2 regions of the Nanhaiella sioensis genome follow, and region 1 is predicted to be linked to the other one. Evidence: a T-box and tRNA genes for the amino acid it is inferred to sense, from the RefSeq annotation. Region 1 holds a T-box; the other holds one or more tRNA genes.
The links. A T-box is a leader RNA that pairs with one kind of tRNA and senses whether it is charged. The one in region 1 lies ahead of pheS (phenylalanine--tRNA ligase subunit alpha), so its partner is inferred to be a tRNA-Phe.
Positions count from the first base shown of each region.

Region 2: it has a tRNA-Phe gene. The T-box ahead of pheS (phenylalanine--tRNA ligase subunit alpha) is inferred to sense a tRNA for this amino acid. The anticodon was not compared.

Region 1 covers NZ_JBKAEG010000001.1:3,166,934-3,176,984, forward strand. Annotated here, with positions in the region: gene rplT (50S ribosomal protein L20) at 95-454, shown strand; gene V1503_RS14675 (DUF1294 domain-containing protein) at 686-958, shown strand; gene V1503_RS14680 (TVP38/TMEM64 family protein) at 1,096-1,665, shown strand; gene V1503_RS14685 (sigma-w pathway protein ysdB) at 1,883-2,263, opposite strand; gene V1503_RS14690 (M42 family metallopeptidase) at 2,407-3,495, shown strand; gene V1503_RS14695 (PadR family transcriptional regulator) at 3,836-4,384, opposite strand; gene V1503_RS14700 (phytoene desaturase family protein) at 4,572-6,089, shown strand; gene sspI (small acid-soluble spore protein SspI) at 6,171-6,380, opposite strand; gene V1503_RS14710 (TrmH family RNA methyltransferase) at 6,668-7,423, shown strand; T-box leader at 7,535-7,780, shown strand; gene pheS (phenylalanine--tRNA ligase subunit alpha) at 8,028-9,062, shown strand; gene pheT (phenylalanine--tRNA ligase subunit beta) at 9,078-10,051, shown strand, end outside.
Region 2 covers NZ_JBKAEG010000001.1:2,962,761-2,972,811, forward strand. Annotated here, with positions in the region: rRNA gene V1503_RS13660 (23S ribosomal RNA) at 1-2,209, shown strand, start outside; rRNA gene rrf (5S ribosomal RNA) at 2,350-2,465, shown strand; tRNA gene V1503_RS13670 (tRNA-Val) at 2,500-2,575, shown strand; tRNA gene V1503_RS13675 (tRNA-Thr) at 2,587-2,662, shown strand; tRNA gene V1503_RS13680 (tRNA-Lys) at 2,820-2,895, shown strand; tRNA gene V1503_RS13685 (tRNA-Leu) at 2,902-2,984, shown strand; tRNA gene V1503_RS13690 (tRNA-Gly) at 3,002-3,076, shown strand; tRNA gene V1503_RS13695 (tRNA-Leu) at 3,082-3,170, shown strand; tRNA gene V1503_RS13700 (tRNA-Arg) at 3,184-3,260, shown strand; tRNA gene V1503_RS13705 (tRNA-Pro) at 3,273-3,349, shown strand; tRNA gene V1503_RS13710 (tRNA-Ala) at 3,364-3,439, shown strand; tRNA gene V1503_RS13715 (tRNA-Met) at 3,468-3,544, shown strand; tRNA gene V1503_RS13720 (tRNA-Ile) at 3,554-3,630, shown strand; tRNA gene V1503_RS13725 (tRNA-Ser) at 3,640-3,732, shown strand; tRNA gene V1503_RS13730 (tRNA-Met) at 3,848-3,924, shown strand; tRNA gene V1503_RS13735 (tRNA-Asp) at 3,937-4,012, shown strand; tRNA gene V1503_RS13740 (tRNA-Phe) at 4,167-4,242, shown strand; tRNA gene V1503_RS13745 (tRNA-His) at 4,311-4,386, shown strand; tRNA gene V1503_RS13750 (tRNA-Gly) at 4,415-4,488, shown strand; tRNA gene V1503_RS13755 (tRNA-Ile) at 4,500-4,576, shown strand; tRNA gene V1503_RS13760 (tRNA-Asn) at 4,581-4,655, shown strand; tRNA gene V1503_RS13765 (tRNA-Ser) at 4,658-4,748, shown strand; tRNA gene V1503_RS13770 (tRNA-Glu) at 4,765-4,836, shown strand; gene glgB (1,4-alpha-glucan branching protein GlgB) at 5,420-7,360, shown strand; gene V1503_RS13780 (glucose-1-phosphate adenylyltransferase) at 7,311-8,435, shown strand; gene V1503_RS13785 (GlgC family sugar phosphate nucleotidyltransferase) at 8,521-9,546, shown strand; gene glgA (glycogen synthase GlgA) at 9,543-10,051, shown strand, end outside.

The DNA.
Region 1 (10,051 bases):
CATTCACGAAGAGTGAAAGTAAGCTAACACACTTATCTAAAGCTTAATTCTCCTGATATTTTGATCATCTTATCGATTTTAGGAGGAAACTACTATGCCAAGAGTAAAAGGCGGTACAGTGACGCGTCAACGTCGTAAAAAAGTAATAAAATTAGCTAAGGGATATTACGGTTCTAAACATACATTATATAAAGTTGCTAATCAACAAGTAATGAAATCATTAATGTATGCATACCGTGATCGTCGTCAGAAAAAACGTGACTTCCGTAAGCTATGGATCACTCGTATTAACGCAGCAGCACGTATGAATGGTCTTTCATATAGCCGCATGATGAACGGTTTGAAAATTGCTGGTATTGAAGTAAACCGTAAAATGCTAGCTGATCTTGCTATTCATGATGAAAAAGCATTTGCTGAGTTAGCTACAGTTGCAAAAAACAGCTTAAATAAATAATGATAAAAAAGGTCATTCTCAACGTTGAGAATGGCCTTTTTATGAGATAAGAAAGTTTATATTTTTCAAAGTTTTAAATGCTGTATGTCGGTAAATCTAGTGGTTAGGAAAAACCATATTAAAGTGAAAAGTGTTGGTAGGTGGAGTCTGGATGACATTGACATACAGGATGTGGGTGTTCTTAGGTTGATTTGGAGGCACTTGGTAGTTTGTAGGAGGGAGGGAGAATGAATGAAAGAGGTATTTTTACTTTTATATGTAATATTAAATTTAGTTGGATATGTTGTCATGTATATTGATAAAAGGAAAGCAAAACAGCAAAAGTGGAGAATTTCAGAGAAGTCACTTTGGTATACCGCGCTAGTTGGAGGAGCGTTCGGTTTATGGATAGGAATGTACCGACATAGACATAAAACAAAACATAAAATGTTTACTATTGGACTCCCTATAGTAGCAACCGCCCACTTATTAATTTTTGCATCAATATTGGTTGTTTTGTCATAATTGCTACTTGCGAAGTATATCATGAAATAGCACTGCTATTGTCGTTCACATTATAAATGCCTTTAGAATCAAAACCAAAGATAAATATCCTCTCTTGCACTTAATAGTTGTGCAGCATAGATCGATGGGGTGAGCTTGTGAATGAAGCTATGACAATGTTATTTGTTATTACTGATTCTAGTGGTTACATGGCACCGATCATTTTTATTTTTTTTCATTTGGTTCGACAATTTATTTTTATTCCAGTACCGATTGTATGTATAGCAGGTGGAGTGTTGTTTGGAGCTGTTTTAGGAACGGTATATTCAATCATTGGTTTATCAATGGCGGGTATTATGTTTTTTATTTTATTTCAATATATTCCTAAAGTATTTCAAAAAATGCTATCTTTAAAAAAGAAATGGTTAGGAGATCATGTGAATTTTACAATTGCTCAAATATCAATTTTGCGCTTAATTCCTTTTATCCACTATCATTTGTTATCGTTGTGTATAGTAGAAATATCCAAAAACTTCAAAGACTATTTAAAGTTCTCTGTAATGGCAAATATTCCAGTAGCCTTATTTTACACAGTATTTGGCCAGTTTATGAAACAGTTTTCTCCAACGCTAATTATTACAATTTTGCTATCATTGACTTTATTATTTTACCTTTTAAGGGAAAAGCAAGTGATCATTAAGTGGGGAGATTTTTTTTCAGAAAAATAAAAATAAAGGTAACTTCTGCGTTCAGTTACCTTTATTTTTGAGTGACTATGCCGCTTAGCTCTCCAGCAAGTTTCACTTCAGTGTACAAAAAATTTCAAATGGTACGATTTCTACTGCATGGATCAAGAGTTCCGTTATTGTTTTTGTATGGATGTGTTTGCACAACTAGCTCTCCTGATCTAACTGTTTAATCTAGAAACAATAGCAACATCAAAGTTTAATTTAAAAATTCTTTAATAGGACTTTTCCAATCGATTTTTGCATTTGGATAGTGTGTTTTTAAGTGCTGTTCAATAATTAAAAAATCGTCACGATTGAGTCCTTGTAATGTTGAAACATCTTTTGCCCACACAAACATTGATACTACCTCAAACGCTTTATCGGTTGTCCCTAAATACTTCTCACCTTCAAAAAGAACCCCTTGGTACGTTAACAGAAAGTTTTTATGAACGTTATTTGGATTATCTAATAAGAAATATTTTTTTTGCTCGTGTGCCAGTTCAAGTTTTCTTTTAGGATTTAAAATGTATTTGACCATTCTATATATAATAAAAATAAGAAGCACAATGATAGCAAGACGAATGAATAATACAAACATGTTCAACACCCTCACAAAATATAGTTTGCTATCTTTACGAATGAAATTTAAAAAGGTTTCAAATATATTTTAATTTGTTATAATTTTTTTATTAAATAGTACAGAATATTTTTATGTGGTTAATGTAGTATAGGAGGATATATATGACGAAGCAATTAGATGAAACGTTAATGATGCTAAAAGATTTAACAGATGCAAAAGGAATTTCTGGAAATGAGCGAGAAGTACGTGAAGTAATGGAGAAATACATATCCCCAGTTGCCGATGAAGTGATGATAGATGGTTTAGGAAGCTTAGTTGCGAGAAAAACGGGTATGGAAAAAGGGCCAAGAATCATGCTAGCAGCACACTTAGATGAAGTAGGCTTTATCGTAACACAAATTGATAAAAATGGTTTTATTCGTTTTCAAACAATTGGTGGTTGGTGGTCTCAGGTTATGCTCGCACAACGAGTGACTATCGTAACTAAATTAGGTGAGATAACAGGTATAATAGGTTCAAAACCTCCTCATCTTCTTCCTTTACAAGCGCGGAAGAAGCCAGCCGATATTAAAAACATGTATATTGATGTCGGTGCTTCAAGTAAGGAAGAAGCAGCTGCATGGGGGATTAGTCCTGGTGATCAAATTGTTCCTCATACAGAATTTACAGTGATGAAAAATGAAAAAATGCTACTTGCTAAAGCGTGGGATAACAGAGTTGGGTGTGCCGTAGCGATCGAAGTAATGAAAAGATTGGACATTGAGAATCATCCTAACGTCTTCTACGGGGTTGGGACAGCTCAAGAAGAAATAGGTTTACGTGGTGCGAAAACGTCTGCGCATATGATTCAACCTGATATCGCAATAAGTGTTGATGTAGGAATTGCTGGTGATACGCCAGGTGTTAATGAAAGTGAAGCTGTAGGAAAAATGGGAGAAGGCCCTCAAGTAATATTGTATGATGCATCAATGATAGCCCACAAGGGCTTACGAGATTTCGTAACAAATATTGCTGAAGCGCATAATATTCCTTATCAATTTGATCTAATTACAGGTGGCACAACTGATTCGGGTGCAATTCATTTAACTGGTAAAGGAGTTCCTACACTTACAATAACAATCCCTACTCGGTATATTCACACAAATGCTGCTTTGCTTCATCGTGATGATTATGAAAACACTATTAAGCTAGTTGTAGAAGTTATTAAACAGTTAGATGAAAGTAATGTCCAAAAAATTACTTTTAATTAACAATTGTTCACACACTTTTCTATAGTAAGTTGTTGTTCATATTTTCAACGTAGCTTATCATTTGAAAAGTAACTGATCTTAGTACAACTTAAGCGTCCAATAGTAACAAAGCTTACAAAAAGATGTAAGCTTTGTTACTTATTTTTTATACAGCTGTTTTCGTATTGATTGTTGTTTTTCGTTGTAGGGTATAAGCACGTATACACCTAATGTTCGCGGCATCTTTTACCACTTTTTATAGCACTTGATAACATTAGCAACAATGTTTACGAAAAGAGCCTTAAATAATAGTGAAATATTGAAGAATCAGGTGGTAAAATATCTTCATCTTATTTAAAGGTTATTTATTGGATAATATGTCCATACTATCCTCGCACCATTGTATTGTTGCTTTTACGATTGATTGTCCATGTGATAAAGTAAGCATCCAATAATCAAAGTGAGGATCGTCCTTTTTTCTAGATATTAAGAATTGCTCAGTAGTATTTAAAGTTTGTAATATATCTTCCATTTTTTGTCGGTATTGAATTATCTGTTCAATATTTTGTTCTACAGTTAGATATTGGCCATAAAAAACCTTTAGTAATAATTCATTTTTATGGATAGGAATTTTTTCAATCGGTTTTTCCAGCCAATTTATGAACTCTTGTCTCCCTTGCTCAGTAATCGTATAAACTTTTCGATCGGGCTTTCCTTCTACTTTTTCAATATGTACAACTGCAAGTTCCTGATCTACTAGCTTCTTAAGGGTTGGATAGATTTGTCCATAACTTTCCTGCCAAAAATGCTTGATACTACTCTCAATGGTCCTTTTTATTTCATACCCAGTTAAAGGTGAATACATTAACAAGCCTAAAAGTGTGTACATCGTCTTATTCTCTCTTGACATACAATTACCTCAATTCAAATACGATTATATATATCTAAAAGTTATATATCTAAATGATATATAAAGTTTGTTAAAATGTCAAACTAAAGTTAAATATACCATTTATTTTCTATCTTGACATCTTTTGTAGCTATTTATAGAATTATATCTATAAGATATATATCTTTTTGATAAAGGGGGAAGGAAAATGTCTAGTTATGATGTATTAGTTATTGGGTCAGGAATTGGTGGACTTTGTTCTGCAGCGAGGTTATCAAAGCTTGGATACAAGGTAGCAGTTTTTGATCATCATGTTCGTCCAGGTGGTTATGCAACTAATTTTCCACGAAAAGGGCGATATGAATTTGACGTATCTTTACACGGTATTGCAAGTTTGGAAGAAGGTCAGATTTGTTATGACATCTTTTCAAAATGTGGGATGATGGATCGAATCACTCCTATAAAAAAAGAACATCCATATACTGTTGTATGGGACGGGAAGAGGATTGATATCCCACAAGACCCTGATGAATATTTAACTTATTTGCATAAAATGTTCCCACATGAAAAAGAAGGTATATCGAATTTATTTAAGGACTTAATTTCTTTCAGTAAAGAGATGAAGTTTTTGACCGATGCAACTATACCTAAGGATGAAAAGAAACAAACAATATTTATGCATGCACAGTTATTTATTAAATGGTCACAAATGTCTACTGAAGAAGTATTGAAAGAGTATGTAACAGATGAGGAGTTTATTGCAATTTTCACGTTGCTATGGCCTTACTACGGTCTGCCACCTAAAACTCTTTCTGCTCATTACTTTTTTGTACCGTGGATAGGCTATCATCTGGACGGCACTTACTATGTAAAAGGTGGTGCACAAGCAATCGCAGATGCCTTAGTCGATGTTATCCATGAAAATGGTGGAGATGTATTTTTACGTCAAGAAGTAACGGAAATTATTGTGTCGGAGCAAAAAGCGACAGGGTTAAAAACAAAAAAAGGTGATGTATTTGAAGGGAAATGGATTATTTCAAATGCGAGTCCACAAATGACATTCGCCAATTTATTAGGTGATCAGTTCAAAGGTAGTTCTTATGTTCAGGATTTAGAGAAATTAGAAATCGGCCCTTCAGTAACTCAACTATATATTGGGTTAAAAGATGATCCAGCAAAATATAATTTAGTTGATGAGGATATTGTGTTTGTGAAGGAAAAGGACCCTAGTAAAGATTACAATTACTTACAGGAAGGGCAATATACACAAGCTAATTTTGGTATAACTAATTATTACAAATTAGATCCTGAATTAAGTCCAAATGGAAAACCAATCATTGCGCTAGCCTTTATTGACTTTATTACTAATTGGCCTGAAGACAAGGAAAAATACGCGCAGAAGAAAGAAGAAGTAACAAATTATTTATTAACACAATTAGAAGAGAATTATCCAGGTATCACTAGCAGTATAGAAGTATTGGAGTTAGGTACGCCAAGAACGATGCAAAGATATACAAAGAATCCTGCAGGTGCGGTATATGGATTTTCCCAAACTGTTGATCAATCTGGATTAAATAGGTTAAGTAGACAAACACCTATTGAAAACCTGTCGTTAGTAGGGGCATGGACACGCCCTGGGGGTGGTTATCAAGGTGCTGCATTATCAGGAGTAAGTGAAGCGGATAAAATTCATGGTTGCTTACAACAATTAGTTGAATCAAGTTAATCATTAACATTGCTTTAGCACAGCGTAGGGGAGACCCTTTCTCTCCCCTATATGTTCAAAATTTCTTTCATTTGCTGTTTATCATTGTTTCAATCCATCTTCAAGTGTTTGCAACATTTCATGTTTTTCCTCTTCAGTTGCATTCTCCCAAATTACTTCAAATAAAACGCCTAGCCCAGGTAACATTTTTTCTTCTCCACGTTGAATGGCATCAACAATTGTATTTTCTAATTCTTGTTGTGAATTTCCAGATACGTTTGTAAGGATTGCTTGACGCAAGTTTAAGTTCATATTTATCATCCTCTTCATTGTGTAATGTAATATAGCGATAGTTTTTGTGTATTTCACTGTTATTATGTATAATAGGTAAAGTTTAAATATGGCTCTTTTCGTAAATTTTATTGCTATGGTCCCCATATTAGTTCCAAAAAAAGTGGTTTTACATGTTAGTTATCGTTGTATGGAAGAAAAGATGCCATGAATACTAGTTGTGTACGTGTTTATTTCTTAATACGAAAAACAATAATTAATGCAAAAACAGCCTTAAATATTGAGCAAAATAAAAGGAGTTTACTTAGTTGAGACGAATTGAATCCTCTAAAAATCCAAAAGTGAAGCAATGGAAAAAGCTTCATACAAGAAAAGAACGAGAAAAAACAGGACTTTTTCTCGTTGAAGGTTTTCATATGGTGGAAGAAGCACTACATACAAATGGTACGGTGAATGAGCTAATTATAAATGAAAAAACTGAAATACCATCAAAGTGGGATATAACGAATATAGATGTTACATACGTCAATGATGAAATAATAGCAGTTATAAGTGAAACTGAAGCACCTCAAGGTATATTTGCAGTTTGTAACAAATTAACATTGGACACTAGTTTAGATAATAAAAATAAATATTTACTTATTGATGCTGTACAGGATCCAGGAAATGTTGGAACGATCATCCGAACTGCAGAAGCGGTTGGCATTGATGCGATTGTTTTAGGAAATGGGACTGTTGATGTATATAATCCAAAGGTACTTAGGGCAACTCAAGGAGCGGTCTTTCATGTACCAGTTGTAAAAGGAAGCCTTGTCGATTGGGTGAGACTATTGAAAGAAAAGAATGTATCTATCTTTGGTACATCTTTACAAAATGGTGTCGATTATCGAGAGATTACCCCCCGATCCAAATTTGCTTTATTAGTTGGAAACGAAGGTAATGGGGTAAATGAAGAACTGCTAAAAAGTACGACATCCAACATTTATATACCTATATATGGAAAAAGTGAATCATTAAATGTTGCCGTTGCAACGGGGATTGTACTTTATCATTTTCAACAATAAGGTTGCATAAGCAATTATTTTTAAATATAATAAAGCAATAGTTATTTTGTATAAATCAAAATAGTGTAAATGAGTGTTCTGTTTCAGCACTTTGAACAACCTCTATAAATATTAAAAACTTTGACAGAGAAGAGTAGCTTATCGATCGCCATGTAGGGAGAAAATGCCGATGACTGAAAGCATTTTTATGGTAGAAATAAGTGAATTCACCTCTTGAGTTGGCACTTAGACCATTTTGGCGTTGGCTAAAATGTAAAGGTGTACCGGGCCTAGTTCCGTTATCTAAATGAAGTGAACAGCTTTCAAGACTTCGTAGCTGTTAACAAGGGTGGTACCGCGATATACCTCGTCCCTTCTTTTAGGGACGGGGTTTTATTATGCTTTCAAAGTTTGTTAAGAATTGTCTAGCTCCATTACTTGTAGGGGAGTGATTGAAGACAACAATTCACAGTTACTTAACAGTTGTTATTGAATGTCATATGTTTTCTGAGATATGTAGCTGTATTTATATGCTCGAAATCATGGCTATTTCATGGGAGATCGCGCTATAATCCAGCGTTTGTTAAAAAGCATGAAGCTTGTTAATTAAAAGGAGGTATAAAACATGCAAGAACGATTAAAGGAGCTTCAACAAGAAGCAATTGAAAAAGTTAACTTAGTAGAAGATTTAAAGCAGTTAAATGATATTCGTGTCCAATATTTAGGAAAGAAAGGCCCTATTACAGAAGTATTAAGAGGTATGGGTAAGCTATCCGCTGAGGAAAGACCTAAAATGGGGGCTTTAGCGAACGAGGTAAGAGAAGCTATTCAAACTGCATTAGAAGAAAAGAAAACGAAACTAGAAAAACAAGCAGTCGAAGAGCAATTAGCATCCGAAACAATTGATGTCACGCTGCCAGGTAGGCCGATTGCTGCTGGGAATCCACATCCTTTAACGGTCGTTATTGAAGAAATTGAAGATTTGTTCCTTGGTATGGGTTATACGATAGCAGAGGGGCCAGAGGTTGAGCAAGATTACTATAATTTTGAAGCATTAAATCTACCTAAAGGACACCCTGCCCGTGATATGCAGGATTCCTTCTTTATATTAAACGATATTTTACTTCGGACACATACTTCACCAGTGCAAGTAAGAACGATGGAAAAACATCAAGGTAAAGGGCCTGTGAAAATCATTTGTCCAGGGAGAGTGTATCGACGAGATACCGACGATGCAACACACTCGCATCAATTTATGCAAATAGAAGGACTTGTAGTTGATGAAAATATTAGCTTAAGCGATTTAAAAGGTACGTTAGAAGTATTCGCAAAGAAAATGTTTGGTGATGAAAGGGAAATTCGTCTTCGTCCTAGCTTTTTCCCGTTTACAGAACCATCGGTTGAAGTTGATATTTCATGTATGAAATGTAGTGGTAAAGGTTGTAACATTTGTAAAGGTACAGGCTGGATTGAAGTACTAGGGTCAGGGATGGTGCATCCAAACGTGCTTGAAATGGCGGGTTTTGACTCGAAAAAATATTCAGGCTTTGCCTTTGGAATGGGTCCAGATCGAATAGCGATGTTGAAATACGGAATTGATGACATACGTCACTTATATACAAATGATCTTCGTTTCTTAAAACAATTTAACCGAGCTTAATGAGGAGGGATAAACATGTTAGTCTCATATAAATGGTTACAGCAATATGTCGATGCATCTGCTGTAACTCCTGAAGAACTTGCAGAAAAATTTAATCGTACTGGTATTGAAGTAGAAGTAGTAGAATCTTTAAATAAGGGCATAAAAAATGTTGTTGTTGGTCATGTGTTGTCAAAGGAGCAGCATCCAAATGCTGATAAACTAAGCGTATGTAGCGTTGATATCGGTGATAGTGAACCTGTTCAAATTATTTGTGGTGCGGCAAATGTCGCTGCAGGACAAAAGGTAGCCGTTGCAAAAGTAGGTGCGGTATTACCTGGAAACTTCAAAATTAAAAAAGCGAAGTTAAGAGGCGAGGAATCCCATGGGATGATTTGTTCACTTCAAGAGCTAGGAATTGAAGCGAAGGTCATTCAAAAAGATTATGCAACAGGTATCTTTGTTTTTCCTAACGATGTTGAAGTTGGTAGTGACGCACTCGAACAGCTTAACTTAGATGATCATGTGTTGGAGTTGGAGTTAACAGCGAATCGATCTGATTGTTTAAATATGTTAGGTGTGGCGTATGAAGTAGGTGCAATGTTGGGGAAAGAGGTTGAACTTCCTCGTTTTCAACTACAGGAAAGCAATGACATGGCTTCAGATTTAGTTTCAGTGAATATTGAAGATCATGACGCTAATCCACTATATATTGCTAAGGTAATAAAAAATGTCAAAGTAGGTCCATCACCTTTGTGGTTACAAACTCGCCTTATGGCAGCGGGTATTAGACCGATCAATAATGTAGTTGATATTACGAATTATGTCCTACTTGAATATGGTCAACCATTACATGCGTTTGATTATGACCGTTTTGGATCAAAAGAGGTACTTGTGCGTCGTGCTAAACCTGGAGAGGAGCTTACTACGCTAGATGATGTAAAACGCTCATTAACAGAAGATGACCTTGTCATTACAAATGGAAATGAGCCTGTAGCGCTTGCTGGGGT
Region 2 (10,051 bases), 200 kb from region 1:
ACCAAGTGATCTACCCATGTCCAGGGTGAAGTTCAGGTAACACTGAATGGAGGCCCGAACCCACGCACGTTGAAAAGTGCGGGGATGAGGTGTGGGTAGGGGTGAAATGCCAATCGAACTTGGAGATAGCTGGTTCTCTCCGAAATAGCTTTAGGGCTAGCCTCAAGTGAAGAGTCTTGGAGGTAGAGCACTGATTGGACTAGGGGCCCCCAACGGGTTACCGAATTCAGTCAAACTCCGAATGCCAAAGACTTATACTTGGGAGTCAGACTGCGAGTGATAAGATCCGTAGTCGAAAGGGAAACAGCCCAGACCACCAGCTAAGGTCCCAAAGTATACGTTAAGTGGAAAAGGATGTGGAGTTGCATAGACAACCAGGATGTTGGCTTAGAAGCAGCCACCATTTAAAGAGTGCGTAATAGCTCACTGGTCGAGTGACTCTGCGCCGAAAATGTACCGGGGCTAAACGTATCACCGAAGCTGTGGACTGTCCTTACGGACAGTGGTAGGAGAGCGTTCTAAGTGCAGCGAAGCTAGACCGAGAGGACTGGTGGAGCGCTTAGAAGTGAGAATGCCGGTATGAGTAGCGAAAGAGGGGTGAGAATCCCCTCCACCGAATGCCTAAGGTTTCCTGAGGAAGGCTCGTCCGCTCAGGGTAAGTCGGGACCTAAGCCGAGGCCGAAAGGCGTAGGCGATGGACAACAGGTTGAGATTCCTGTACCACCTCCTCACCATTTGAGCAATGGGGGGACGCAGAAGGATAGGGTAAGCGCACTGTTGGATATGTGCGTCCAAGCAGTTAGGCTGACAAGTAGGTAAATCCGCTTGTCATAAAGGCTGAGCTGTGATGGCGAGGGAAATATAGTACCGAAGTTCCTGATTCCACACTGCCAAGAAAAGCCTCTAGCGAGGTGAGAGGTGCCCGTACCGCAAACCGACACAGGTAGGCGAGGAGAGAATCCTAAGGTGAGCGAGAGAACTCTCGTTAAGGAACTCGGCAAAATGACCCCGTAACTTCGGGAGAAGGGGTGCTTTTTAGGGTGAATAGCCCTGAGAAGCCGCAGTGAAAAGGCCCAGGCGACTGTTTAGCAAAAACACAGGTCTCTGCGAAGCCGCAAGGCGAAGTATAGGGGCTGACACCTGCCCGGTGCTGGAAGGTTAAGAGGAGGGGTTATCCGTAAGGAGAAGCTCTGAATCGAAGCCCCAGTAAACGGCGGCCGTAACTATAACGGTCCTAAGGTAGCGAAATTCCTTGTCGGGTAAGTTCCGACCCGCACGAAAGGTGTAACGATCTGGGCACTGTCTCAACGAGAGACTCGGTGAAATTATAGTACCTGTGAAGATGCAGGTTACCCGCGACAGGACGGAAAGACCCCGTGGAGCTTTACTGTAGCCTGATATTGAATTTTGGTACAGCTTGTACAGGATAGGTAGGAGCCGTAGAAACCGGAGCGCTAGCTTCGGTGGAGGCGTCGGTGGGATACTACCCTGGCTGTATTGAAATTCTAACCTACGGAGCTAATCGCTTCGGGAGACAGTGTCAGGTGGGCAGTTTGACTGGGGCGGTCGCCTCCTAAAAAGTAACGGAGGCGCCCAAAGGTTCCCTCAGAATGGTTGGAAATCATTCGAAGAGTGCAAAGGCATAAGGGAGCTTGACTGCGAGACCTACAAGTCGAGCAGGGACGAAAGTCGGGCTTAGTGATCCGGTGGTTCCGCATGGAAGGGCCATCGCTCAACGGATAAAAGCTACCCCGGGGATAACAGGCTTATCTCCCCCAAGAGTCCACATCGACGGGGAGGTTTGGCACCTCGATGTCGGCTCATCGCATCCTGGGGCTGTAGTCGGTCCCAAGGGTTGGGCTGTTCGCCCATTAAAGCGGTACGCGAGCTGGGTTCAGAACGTCGTGAGACAGTTCGGTCCCTATCCGTCGTGGGCGTAGGAAATTTGAGAGGAGCTGTCCTTAGTACGAGAGGACCGGGATGGACACACCGCTGGTGTACCAGTTGTCCTGCCAAGGGCATAGCTGGGTAGCTATGTGTGGAAGGGATAAGTGCTGAAAGCATCTAAGCATGAAGCCCCCCTCAAGATGAGATTTCCCATAGCGTAAGCTAGTAAGATCCCTCGAAGATGACGAGGTTGATAGGTCTGAGGTGGAAGCGTGGTGACACGTGGAGCTGACAGATACTAATAGATCGAGGACTTAACCAAGTTAGAAATGCAGAGCAAGCTTTGTTCAATGAATGTCTATTATCTAGTTTTGAGGGAATAAAAACTTTAAAAAAAGTTAAATTTTCTCTTGATAAATCTCGATAAATTAGTATAATAAGATTTGTCGCTAATAAAATAAGCCTGGTGATGATGGCGAAGAGGTCACACCCGTTCCCATACCGAACACGGAAGTTAAGCTCTTCAGCGCCGATGGTAGTTGGGGGTTTCCCCCTGTGAGAGTAGGACATTGCCAGACTTAAATATAGGACATGTTATGATGTTTCTATATCGGAGGATTAGCTCAGCTGGGAGAGCACTTGCCTTACAAGCAAGGGGTCGGCGGTTCGATCCCGTCATCCTCCACCATTAAATATTAAGCCGGTGTAGCTCAACTGGTAGAGCAACTGACTTGTAATCAGTAGGTTGGGGGTTCAAGTCCTCTCGCCGGCACCATTTGTTTATGAGCCATTAGCTCAGTTGGTAGAGCACGATCGAATTATCGTCGTAGCTTAACCACAGCGCACAAATCGATAAGCTTCATGAGTATTCATGTAGAGATTTGGGTGTCTCGTTATAAGTAAATAATATATATTTAAACTTTTTAGTTTATGAGCCATTAGCTCAGTTGGTAGAGCATCTGACTTTTAATCAGAGGGTCAGAGGTTCGAGTCCTCTATGGCTCACCATTTTACGCGGGTGTGGCGGAATTGGCAGACGCGCTAGACTTAGGATCTAGTGTCCTTGTGACGTGGGGGTTCAAGTCCCTTCACCCGCATTACTTTAATAAGATTAGCGGAAGTAGTTCAGTGGTAGAACACCACCTTGCCAAGGTGGGGGTCGCGGGTTCGAATCCCGTCTTCCGCTCCAATGCTGCCGGGGTGGTGGAATTGGCAGACACACAGGACTTAAAATCCTGCGGTAGGTGACTACCGTGCCGGTTCAAGTCCGGCCCTCGGCACCATTTACACTAAGATGCGCCCGTAGCTCAATTGGATAGAGCGTCTGACTACGGATCAGAAGGTTATGGGTTCGACTCCTTTCGGGCGCGCCATCTAGTGAATAACGGGAAGTAGCTCAGCTTGGTAGAGCACATGGTTTGGGACCATGGGGTCGCAGGTTCGAATCCTGTCTTCCCGACCACTTATAATAATTAAGGGGCCTTAGCTCAGCTGGGAGAGCGCCTGCCTTGCACGCAGGAGGTCAGCGGTTCGATCCCGCTAGGCTCCACCAATAAAATATCATTTATATAAATTAACTTGGCGGTGTAGCTCAGCTGGCTAGAGCGTACGGTTCATACCCGTGAGGTCGGGGGTTCGATCCCCTCCGCCGCTACCAAGTAAACAAGGACCTTTAGCTCAGCTGGTTAGAGCAGACGGCTCATAACCGTCCGGTCGTAGGTTCGAGTCCTACAAGGTCCACCATATAATGTTGGAGGAATACCCAAGTCCGGCTGAAGGGATCGGTCTTGAAAACCGACAGGGGTGTCAAAGCCCGCGGGGGTTCGAATCCCTCTTCCTCCGCCATTTTTATTTTCTTAATAACAACAGCGTACCGATGTTAAACATTAAGAAGAGGCACTTAGAAGTCAAGATGGTTACGTGAGAAATGTGTATTGAGAAAATATAAATTTACTATTATCGCGGGGTGGAGCAGTCTGGTAGCTCGTCGGGCTCATAACCCGAAGGTCGCAGGTTCAAATCCTGTCCCCGCAACCAATGAATAAATGTGGTCCCGTGGTGTAGCGGTTAACATGCCTGCCTGTCACGCAGGAGATCGCGGGTTCGATTCCCGTCGGGACCGCCATTATTAAAAAAATGGCTCGGTAGCTCAGTCGGTAGAGCAGAACGTAAACATCTTGAGATACTTCAATGTAGTTCTGAGAGGAGCAATGTCTTGCAAAGAGATGTGACGAGCAAAGTGTTATATCTATTTAGAAAGTTTAATTTTATTATTGTTTGGCTCGGTAGCTCAGTCGGTAGAGCAAAGGACTGAAAATCCTTGTGTCGGCGGTTCGATTCCGTCCCGAGCCACCATTTATGGGTTAAGAGTATATTATCTCTATCCGTCAATCTTCAGTTAGTAAATACACATATATATTATGGCGGTTGTGGCGAAGTGGTTAACGCATCGGATTGTGGCTCCGACATTCGTGGGTTCGATTCCCATCAGTCGCCCCATTTAAAAATTATATACCTAAAAAAAATTGCGGGTGTAGTTTAGTGGTAAAACCTCAGCCTTCCAAGCTGATGTCGTGAGTTCGATTCTCATCACCCGCTCCATTTCAAATAATGGGCCTATAGCTCAGCTGGTTAGAGCGCACGCCTGATAAGCGTGAGGTCGATGGTTCGAGTCCATTTAGGCCCACCATTATTCCACAGTAGCTCAGTGGTAGAGCTATCGGCTGTTAACCGATCGGTCGCAGGTTCGAATCCTGCCTGTGGAGCCATTGGAGAAGTACTCAAGTGGCTGAAGAGGCGCCCCTGCTAAGGGTGTAGGTCGCGTAAGCGGCGCGAGGGTTCAAATCCCTCCTTCTCCGCCAGTTTTATATATATTATGGCCCGTTGGTCAAGTGGTTAAGACACCGCCCTTTCACGGCGGTAACACGGGTTCGAATCCCGTACGGGTCATCCATTTAGACATTGCACATTGTGCAGTGTCTTTTTTGTGTTGTGTTTGGCATGACAAAAATAAAATATGAAGGGCGGATTGATTGGTTTGCTTAGGAAGTTTTACTTTGTCATTTTTTTTACTCCTCTTCACAGTAGTTCCCTTTTGTTCATTCCATAAGGTAGATTCATACTGTTTATTCGAAGTGCTTAATTTACGGAATCATAGTGTTTGAACTATATGAATGGTTAGGACGAAAGTAACTCCGAAACGAATAGATAATTTGATTGCTTTTACAACGTGAGCATTCTCAGTGTAATTATTAACCCTCAAATATAAATAATATTGTAAAGTTATTCTTCATATGAAAATGTAATTGCGTTTTTAAAAATATACCGAATAAATTAAATATCCTTTTATTTTAAATGAACATTCTAATTGTATGCGCTTACATTATTCGTTTTTTAACTATGATATGAGCTTTTATGACATATTATGTAGAATGATGTAGTAAAAATACGAATCATTTTAAAAGGAATTATTATTTTATTCGTGAATAATTAATATTAATGAAAACTATATTTTGAAAAGAGGGGAAATACATTGACAGTAAGCGCGCCTCCAACAGATTTTGATTTGCATTTATTTCATGAGGGCTCTTTATTCCAAAGTCATATGCTATTCGGTGCACATATTTGTCAAAAGGGTGACGTCATTGAGGGAACACGATTTTGTGTTTGGGCTCCACATGCTCAGAGCGTAAGTGTAGTAGGGACTTTTAATGATTGGAATGGAAAAAACTTTGAGCTTGAGAAAATAAATGATGAGGGAGTATGGCATCTTTTTATGCCTGTTAATTTAGCGGGTGAGATTTACAAGTATGAAATTGTCACACCGTCTAATCAAAAAATACTAAAATCAGATCCCTATGCATTTTACTCTGAAGAACGGCCTCAAACAGGGTCAATTGTTTATAATATGAGTTCCTATAAGTGGAGAGATAAAAAATGGCAAAATCGAAAACAAAAGAACGTACAATCTAAACCTGTTTTTATTTATGAGTTACATTTTGGGTCTTGGAAAACAAAAGCTGATGGGAGCCATTATTCATATAGTGAATTAGCGGAGTTGTTAATTCCGTATGTTGTAGAAAATGGCTATACACACATAGAACTATTACCACTTATTGAACATCCATTGGACATTTCTTGGGGTTATCAAGGGGTAGGTTATTTTTCAGCTACGAGTAGATATGGATCTCCACATGAGTTAATGAAGTTTATAGATCTATGCCATCAACAAGGAATTGGCGTTATTTTAGATTGGGTTCCAGGTCATTTCTGCAAGGATAATCATGGGCTATATATGTTTGATGGCCAGCCTACATATGAATATGAAAATTCACAAGATCGAGAAAATCCAGTTTGGGGAACTGCTAACTTTGATCTAGGCAAGCCTGAAGTTCAAAGCTTTCTAATTTCGAATGCACTTTTTTGGATTGAGCATTTTCATATTGATGGCTTTAGAGTTGATGCTGTAGCTAATATGATTTATTGGCCTAGTACAGATGGACATCAACATCTTAATAAAGGAGCCATATCATTTTTACAAAAAATTAATGAAGTTATTTCCTTTTATGCACCTGAAACGTTAGTGATTGCGGAGGATTCGACTGACTTCCCTCAAGTAACAGGAAATGTATCAGCAGGAGGTTTAGGATTTAGTTACAAATGGAATATGGGTTGGATGAATGATATCTTGACTTACATGAAGGCTGAGTTCAGTGACCGTCAATATTTACATGACAAAGTAACTTTCTCACTTCTATATGCATTTTCAGAGAAATTTGTATTACCACTATCGCATGACGAGGTTGTTCATGGTAAGAAATCACTGTTAAATAAAATGCCTGGTGACTATTGGCAGAAATTTGCCCAGCTTCGCCTTTTATACGGCTATTTAATAGCACATCCTGGTAAGAAATTGTTATTTATGGGTGGAGAATTTGGACAATTTGATGAATGGAAAGATCAAGAACAATTAGATTGGAACTTGCAAGATTTTGTCATGCATCAAAAACTTCATGCATATGTTAAAGAGTTACTTAAAATTTATAAAAGAAATAAAGCTTTATATGAAATGGATGATACTCATGACGGTTTCGAATGGATTGATGTAAACAATCATGAGCAATCAATATTTTCATTTATTAGAAAAGGAAAAAATGAACAGGACTTTTTAATTATCGTATGTAATTTCACTGCTACAGTTTACCATGATTATATAGTTGGTGTTCCGAGCAAAGGTGAGTATCGGGAAATTCTAAATAGTGACGAATTGGATTTTGGAGGTGCTGGAAATAGAAATAGCAAAAAAATAATTAGTAACAAAGGCACATATCATGGGAAGCCATATCACTTAGCAGTTACAATTCCTCCATTAGGGATATCGATTATACGTCCTATTAAAAAAAGAAAGGAGAAGAAGAAAACTGATGGGCAAAAAAAAATGCATAGCAATGATCTTAGCAGGAGGAAAAGGTAGCCGACTACGGTCATTAACAAAAGAGATAGCAAAACCAGCAGTGCCATTCGGAGGTAAATATCGAATTATTGACTTTGCGTTAAGTAATTGTACAAATTCAGGAATTGATACTGTTGGAATTCTTACTCAATATCAGCCATTAGAATTACATGATTATATTGGTATAGGCAGTGCTTGGGATCTTGATCGAAAAAATGGTGGCGTAACACTATTACCTCCGTACATTGCGGAAGCAGGAATGAAATGGTATACGGGGACAGCCTCAGCAATATATCAAAATATTAATTACATTAAACAGTATAACCCTGAATATGTACTGATTTTGTCTGGAGATCATATTTATAAAATGGATTATGCGTATATGCTTGATTACCACATTCAAAAACAGGCAGACGTATCTATTTCTGTCATCGAAGTTCCGTGGGAAGAAACGAGTCGCTTTGGCATTATGAATACCGACGAAACCATGAATATTACTGATTTTGAAGAGAAACCAACGAATCCTAAAAATAACCTTGCTTCAATGGGAATTTATATTTTTAAGACATCTATTTTACTTGATGTATTAGAAAGAGATGAACTTAACCCTGAATCAACGCATGATTTTGGCAAAGATATTATTCCTTTATTACTCGGTGAACAAAAAAAATTAGTCGCTTATCCTTTTCAAGGGTATTGGAAAGATGTGGGTACTGTTAATAGTTTATGGGAAGCCAATATGGATTTATTACACAATGATACAGATTTAAATATATATGATCATTCATGGAGAATTTACTCAGTTAATCCTAATCATCCTCCACAATATATAGCCCCAACTGGAGACATAAGAGAGTCCATTGTATGTGAAGGGTGTATCGTAGAAGGAGAGATTGATCAATCTGTTCTCTTCCAAGGTGTACATATTATGGAGGGAGCAGTTGTGAAAAATGCTGTAATTATGCCTGGAGCAACTATTGGGAAAAATGCTTATATAGATAACGCCATTATTTCTTCAGGAGTTAATATATGTGATGACATGATTATACGTAAAAAGGACGAAAGTGATGAAATCATTTTGGTTAGTGAGGAATAATTTGCATTATAAGAACATATGAAAATTATATTACTTATTTCACATATGTTTGTTCATAAATGAACAAGGAAAGGATGGCGAATAAATGAATCAAACGATGCTTGGGATCATTGATGCAACACAAAGCTTTGACTCTATACAACAACTAACTATCAATCGCTCAGTAGCAGCAATCCCATTTGCTGGGAGATATAGATTAATTGATTTTGTACTTTCCAATATGGTGAACTCTGGAATTACTAGTGTCGCTATTTTTCCGAAAGATCAATATCGTTCACTTATGGATCATATTGAATATGGCAAGCAGTGGGATTTAAATCGTAAAAGGGATGGATTATTCTTTTTTCCTTCTGCGGTTGATTCACAGAGTGAGGAATTCAATGTTTTCCGGCAGTATAAGAACAACATCGATTATTTTCTTCGTAGCAAACAGCAATATGTATTAATCTCAAATTGTTATACAGTATGCAATATTGACTATCAAGCTATTTTGCAACAACATATAGAGTCACATTGTGATATTACTGAAATTGCACATAACGGCAAACCTATGGGTATGTACATCTTTAATTTTTCTCTATTGTTTGACTTAATCACTAACTATGAAAAATTTGGATATACGACAATTCAAGACGTGGTATTAGATCCTTCACATCATTTACAAATATGTAGATACGAATATGAGGGATATGTTGCAAAAATAAACACTATAAAAGAATACTATACACAGAGTCTAGAACTATTAAAACCTCAAGTGTGGAAAGAACTTTTTAACCAAATTAATCCAATTTATACTAAAGTGAAAGATGAACCTCCTACAAAATATATGAATGGCTCGAGGATAAAAAATTCATTTATTGCAAATGGATGTAAAATCGAAGGTGAAGTTGAAAATAGCATCATCTTTCGCTCAGTAAACATAAGTAAAGGGACAGTAGTAAAAGACAGTATTATTATGCAAAAGAGTCAAATAGGTGAAAATTGTGTATTAAACGGTGTCATTTTAGATAAAGATGTTAAAGTAGAAAATAATGTCATACTTACAGGTGATTACACAACACCATATATAGTTCCAAAGGGGACAATTCAAGGAGCGTTGATGAATACATGAAAGTTTTATTTGCTGTTTCAGAATGTGTACCATTTGCAAAAACAGGCGGACTAGGTGATGTAGCAGGAGCGTTACCGAAAGAGCTTAAACAACTCGGTACAGATATTAGAGTGATGCTACCAAAATACGGAACGATTCCTATCCAGTATAGAAAAAAAATGAAAAAAGAAGCGAATATAACTGTTCAAGTCGGTTGGAGACAGCAGTATTGTGGAATTGAGTCATTAGAACAAGATGGAGTCACATTTTATTTTATAGATAATGAATATTATTTCAAACGTGATTTTATCTTATATGGACATTATGATGATGGTGAACGCTTTTCATTTTTTTGCCAGGCGGTTTTAGCATCGTTGCCAATTTTAGATTTTAAGCCAGACGTCATACATGCTCATGATTGGCATACTGGAATGATTAGTTATTTGTTAAAAGAAAAATATAGTAAAGTGCCCTTTTACGAGAAAATAAAGACTGTTTTCACTATTCATAATCTTCAGTATCAAGG